2 linked regions of the Symmachiella macrocystis genome follow. The protein of the gene in region 2 interacts with the protein of the main gene of each other region in a pairwise test. Links are inferred from orthologs where the notes say so. Each region holds a gene or a part of one and is shown on either strand. Other genes may lie near its edges. The genes, in order: CA54_RS08600 and yegS.

Evidence for each region.
Region 1: the proteins of yegS (region 2) and CA54_RS08600 interact in binary tests that used the Escherichia coli proteins (3 or more experiments, as listed by UniProt). The link is inferred for Symmachiella macrocystis from one-to-one orthologs.

The regions. Positions count from the first base shown.
Region 1 is NZ_SJPP01000001.1:2,205,793-2,208,908, reverse strand. Bases 171-2,956 are described here. They hold CA54_RS08600 (citrate synthase), read left to right. Parts: upstream 171-822; coding sequence 823-2,091; downstream 2,092-2,956. Other genes in these bases: CA54_RS08595 (CorA family divalent cation transporter), read left to right, coding at 2,356-2,956; CA54_RS29205 (hypothetical protein), read left to right, coding at 2,166-2,372; CA54_RS08605 (hypothetical protein), read left to right, coding at 482-673; CA54_RS08610 (SMI1/KNR4 family protein), read left to right, coding at 171-422. In the rest of the region: more of CA54_RS08610, read left to right, coding at 1-170; more of CA54_RS08595, read left to right, coding at 2,957-3,096.
Region 2 is NZ_SJPP01000001.1:2,512,213-2,515,347, reverse strand. What follows is about bases 331-3,135. They hold yegS (lipid kinase YegS), read right to left. Parts: upstream 2,296-3,135; coding sequence 1,366-2,295; downstream 331-1,365. Other genes in these bases: CA54_RS09710 (hypothetical protein), read right to left, coding at 2,507-3,037; CA54_RS09720 (hypothetical protein), read right to left, coding at 632-1,252; CA54_RS09725 (hypothetical protein), read left to right, coding at 331-451. Outside these bases: more of CA54_RS09725, read left to right, coding at 32-330. UniProt on the Escherichia coli protein: In vitro phosphorylates phosphatidylglycerol but not diacylglycerol; the in vivo substrate is unknown.

The sequences.
Region 1 (3,116 bases), 310 kb from region 2 along the record:
TGGAAGCGATTCTTCCTGATCCAATTCCAGACGGTTATCGGCATTTTCTGCAATTTTATGGCGATGCCTGTTGGCGATCGCGGCAATGGGACTGCCGGCTCATTGATGAGCCGGACATCACCTTGAACGTGTCTTATTTTTTTGGAATTCGTGAGAATAGCTGTTATCCATTACGGCCTGTATATGAAACCAATGTTGCTGAGTTCGATCTGCCGCCACGCCTATTGCCAATTGCCCAGTGCGACGGAGGGCTGTACTGTATTTCTTTGAGCGGTGATGACCGAGGGCAAGTGCTTGGGTGGCATACTGAAGACGTTGATAGAGAGGAGGTCGATGGTGAACTTATCGCGATTTCCGAAGGTGCGTCTGTAGTAGCGTATGCGTTTGATGAATTCCTGCACCAGATTTACCTAATCGATTGACACTACAACCGGTGCGGCCGCGTTATGAGTGTGAGTACGACGTCCAGGGCAATCGGACCGTGATTCGCGACAATGTTGTGCAGATCGGCTTAACCGTCTACTACGACCAGGTCGGCGTGGCGGAAGCTATTGAATTTTCCAGCAAAATCGGGGAATTTGAGTCAGAAGAACTGAACGGAAATGCCTTTTTGGCTCGATCATTTCCCGGCAGGTTCGTATTATTGGAGTGTGGCTTTGGTTCCGAAGGGTAGTCGGGGTCTGCCCAGCAATTTCGGGTCCTACCGGGATGACAGCCTGCTCCCGCAACCGGCAGCAGCGATGATTGCCGATTCAAAAAGAGCGAAACACGTTCACGGGATACTCAACAGACCTTGATGGCCAGTAGGCAAGGGGAATGACGATGGGGACGGCTAAGTTGGTTCTGGACGGTCAGGAATACGAGCTTCCGGTGATTACGGGGTCCGAGGGGGAGCGCGCAGTCGACATCACCAGTCTCAGGTCCGACGCCGATATCATCACGCTGGATTCCGGTTACGGCAACACCGGTTCCTGCGAAAGCGCAATCACGTTCATCAACGGCGAAGAGGGAATTTTACGGTATCGCGGATATCCCATCGAGCAGCTTGCCGAATCCGCCACCTTCCCGGAAATCAGCTACCTGCTCATTTACGGCGAGCTTCCCAACCTAGAGCAATTGTCGAATTTCCGTCAACAATTGACCTTTCACAGCATGATCCACGAAGACATGAAAAAGTTCTTCGAGGGTTTTCGGCCGTCTGCCCACCCGATGGCGATTCTCTCGGCCATGGTCGCCTCGATGTCGACCTACTACCCGGAACTTGCTGAAGACGACGACATGAATGTCATTCGTCTGCTCGCCAAAGCCAAAACCATTGCAGCTTACGCCTACAAAAAATCGATCGGCCAACCGTTTATCTATCCCCGGGATGATTTGTCTTACTGCGCCAACTTTCTGCACATGATGTTTGCCATGCCAACGACAACCTACGATGTCCCGCCGGAATTGGCCAACGCCCTGAACATGCTGTTGATTCTGCATGCGGATCACGAACAGAATTGCAGCACCTCGACGGTGCGAATGGTCGCCAGCAGCCAAGCCAACTTTTTTGCCTCGATCTCCGCCGGCATCGGCGCCTTATCGGGACCGCTACATGGCGGAGCGAATCAAAAGGTGTTGGAAATGTTGGAGATGATTCAGCAAGATGGCGGCGACTATATGAAATATGTCAATCTCGCCAAGGACAAGGACGATGAGTTTCGTCTGATGGGCTTTGGCCATCGTGTTTATAAGAACTTTGATCCCCGCGCGACGTTCCTTCGCAAGGCGGCCGACAACGTGATCAAAACGATGGGTATCGACGATCCGCTGCTGAATATTGCCAAAGGCCTGGAAGAGGTCGCTCTGAGTGACGAATATTTCATTGAGCGCAAGTTGTATCCCAACGTCGATTTCTACAGCGGCATCCTGTACCGCGCCATGGGAATTCCCTCAGCGATGTTCACAGTCATGTTCGCCCTGGGACGTTTGCCGGGTTGGATTGCCCATTGGAAAGAACTGCGGCAAGATCCCGGCAGCCGCATCAATCGGCCCCGCCAAGTTTACACGGGACCCAACGAGCGCACCTACGTGCCGATGGACCAACGCTAACGGCCGGTTATCAAACGCATGGGACAGCCATTTTGCCTGAGGCGAGCTGATTTTCGGCGCTTCACCGAGCGATCGTGGTGGAGTCGCTGCCAAAAACCAAACTGTCAGCTGAATGGGTCGACGATGAGACACATCGTTGGATCGATATCAAAGATACCACAATCGACGAATTGAAAGATGTGTTCGCGCCTTACAACCTACCCGCTTCCATTCTCGCAGCTTGCCTTGCTACGGAACGGACGGCGCGGTTTATTTCGCGGAGCGATGCGTTTTTGTCTTGAGCTGCCCACGCATCTGGGCTGGGACGTGTACTCCAAACCGTACGTATCCGTCCTGTACTTGCCGACAACCGTGATCAGTATCCATCGCGACTTCGTGCATTCCATTAAGGACGTGATCGATGACTTAAATGAGGAGGTGCAGCTGTTCGAACGAAGTGCATCGGCCTTGCTGTATCACTTGTTGACCTCCATCGGTAAGAAAAACCTGGACGCCGCTCTGGATGTGCGTACCGAGGCCGAAGAACTTGCCATGGCGCTCGACCGCGATCCTGAGCAGATTGATCCTCAGCAGATCGCCGAGATGCGACGAAGGATTAGCCACCATGCGACGGTGCACGACGACCATACCTACTGCGCCGGCGTCTTGCGAACTGTCGAGTCGAAATCGTTGCAATTCACCGGGACGTCGAGACTTTTCGGCGAACAATTGCGACTGGCAGAGGTCGCCGGCCAAATGATCGCAGGCGCTCAATCCCGCGTCGCCGACCTGCAGGGCACCTACGACGCGACCGTTCAGCAAAAGGTAGAAAACCGCTTGCGCATGCTGACACTGCTGCCGGCGATCTTCCTGCCGTTGACGCTCATTTCGGGCATTTACGGCATGAATTTCACCGACTTGCCCGGCATGGGCATCCCGACCGGATATCTCATTGTCATCGGCATCATGCTGGCCACTCTATTTGGAATGGGACTGTATCTGAAGCGCAACGGTTGGTTTGATTGAAGGTCGCACTCAACCTGTCG
Region 2 (3,135 bases):
TTGGACCAAGTCACACCCCGGGATTACGAAGATGGCCGTTGAAAAACCAATGAGCAACGTTGAGGTGCGTGAAGCGCTAACTCTTCTCTTGCAACGCGAGGAGGAGCGAGCCAAAGGTTCGCGTCGCAAAGCTCGACGTCGCAAGCGTCAGAAGCAGAGAACGAAAGAAGCCGGCATCGCCAAATTGGTCAAGTCGATCGAAGTCATCAAATGGTGCGTGCTGAGTATTTCCACCGTGATGGCGATTTCAATGATTATTGGTATAGCCGTGATTATGGAGTTGACGCGCGAAGCAGAACGGATCAAAGGCGAAGTCGCCGCGATACAACAAGATGCAGAGCGGATCCGTGAAAAGATCAAGCATCCGCTAGAGACAATTGGCGGAACACTTGGCCGAAGGCTGGAGGGCAACATCGGCGACTTCCTCAACACTGATAAGCCCGGCGAGTAGATCTTTTTGATCAACCGAACGCGGTGTTTCGACGATCGTACAAGCGACAGACTCACTCGGTCGCGTGTTTCGATTACTGGAGTAACGTTTTTAGCTCGCATTCTGCAGCCAGCGTTTTTTAAGACATCGCCGCGCCGGATCGCAAGCCAGCGAGCCTCATTACGTCCGAGCCAAAGATGATCAACCTTCTGCGTCCATATCACGCGTTTGCACGCTTTTCGGGCCGAAGGCTCCCAGAGTGACTTGAAAGAGTTGCCACTGCTTCAGCGTCATATTCGTCTGCGTGACCTCGCGCAAACGGCAGACGTGAACGTAGCCATGCCTTGTCGTTGACGTGCTTAAAACGTAGACCGCCGCCAAATGTTCACCTGTTGACTCGTCAACGAACGAACGTGTTAGGACCCCCATTGTTCGTAGCCGATCAGTCGGCCAGTCTACGAGGACAATTTGCGCGGATTCCTTGGCCCGTATGACTTCTGAAAAAAGGCGTTCATCCCAATTGGAGAATCTGCTCCAAGTCGAGTGTTTTTCCACCATCGGCAAAATCACGAATCGAATCACGATTCCTATTAGCGGAGGCAGTAGAAGAATCGAGAAGACGGCCAAAACCACCCGTGCCGGGGGATTCGCAATGAAATCGAAATAGGGAAGGATGGACCCGACGGCCGCAATGAGCACATATAATACGAGCAAAGCGATGATGCCGTGCAGGTAGATCTTCGACAGCAAGACAAATAGCGGCTGATCTAATGTGATCGAGTCGTCGGACTCCTGCTCAGCAGGTAGAACTGGAAGGTTCACTCTTAGAGCTCCTCACCGGTCGTTTCAACAACGTAGTTTGCTGCTGTCGATACGATGGATTATGAAACGCAACAAAACGTTGTAGTTCATTTGCCGTGCGCAAAGGCAGTTTGTCAGGCGTCTCCAATAATTGGGGCACCCTTCGGCAATACAAACGGTAAAGCCCGCGGCAAAACGTCGAACTGAAAAGATTTGCCTCGCACTGGCTCTCCATCGAGATTGAATTGGAGTTCGTCGAGCATTTCGATCTGGAATGATGCGATTTGACCATAGTAGACATAGCGGTTATCGACCCGCTGCGGATTCATGATTTCTTTGAAGAGCGTTCCGAGTTCGCCTACTTCGACATCGTGCACTGCCATCACGTCGAGGAAACCGTCATCAAGTAAAGCGTTTGGTGCAACTTGGTATCCGCCGCCCGCCTGACTTCCGTTTCCAACTGCGATCATGATTAAAGTCCCTTCGTCTTCGCGATCCGGCGAAATGACTTTGCCGCGATACGGATGCATTTTTAAAGCGGTTACCAATCCCATCAATGAATAGGCACCGCCACCTAGGAGATTTTTCATCTCAACCGGTGTATTGGCCGTCACTTCTGCGCCAAACCCACCGCTGGCCACATTCACGAAGATACGGCCATTCATTTGACCAACATCGATGTTGTGGATGTCGCCTTCGGCCGCCAGCAGCAGTGCTGCCTCGGGATTATCCGTAGGAATCCCGCAACCGCTGGCAAAATCATTGGCTGTGCCGAGCGGAAGCACGGCCATGGCGCTGGTCAACGTTCCCTCAGATTGCAGCAGGCCGTTTGCAACTTCATTGACCGTTCCATCGCCTCCGCCAGCAATAACGACATCAACAGAATCGTGAACTGCTTCACGAGCAAGCCGGCCCGCATCTCCACCTTCCCAGGTGACGCGGACCTCAAGCTGGTGCCCACTTTTTCGTACGGCGTGAATTGCCTCACGAATAATTGAGCTTCCTGCGGATTTGCCGTTCAAGATCAACCGCAATGTTCGCCCTGTTGGCGCTATCGTATTCATTCCGCAAGTAACCTCCACATCCCTTCTCAATGACATGGGATTTCGCTTGTCTAGTCTATGGTCGCTACCATCCTGCGACAAGCACGAACAAATGCCGAGAATAAAATGAATAATTCTTAGCCAACACTGGGTGATTCTTTACGCCGTACGACGATTCAATCTCTTCCTGCAGCTTCAATCGCAGCTCCTGTGGAACATACCCGTTCGGTTGCTATTCGTGTTCTGAATCCGGACCAGCGTATTTGTTACTGCGCCAATCCCATTGGCCAGTCGGATACACTTTGGTGAAGGAGTCTGAACCGTCGTGGTAATACACCTCGAACAACTTTCGGTCTTCGGCGACCCAATAGCCGTGCGAAATCAAATCAATGGATGTCCCGTGCACGAGATCGGGCAATTCGCTGGGGAACGGCGGCCCGTTCGCCGCGAGTGTTGCATATGTTTTCGCAAGATAATGCTTCGTCGCATTTATGCGATATCTGGTCCCGACTATCGAAATGGCCGCTACCAGCACAGCGGCCAGAGCGGTGGCCATAAAATAACTGCGAGTTTCAACCCGCCGCATAATTCCTTCAATGACGCCATCGATAAAAGCAACTATGAACACGACAGCACAAATGAAGACGTTTCCAATTTGGTAGCCTTTGTCTTGGATGGTGGCGAATGTGTGCATCCACGCATTCAACGCGAATACCGCTGCTGTAACACCGAGGACCACGCTACCGATGATATGTCGACGCATCGCTTATTTTCTCGCCTGATACCGGAAGCGGAATATCCTTGTTCACCGCGCCTCCGCAAGCGATATTAATATCCCTGCCCACCAGAAGCTGTTGCCAC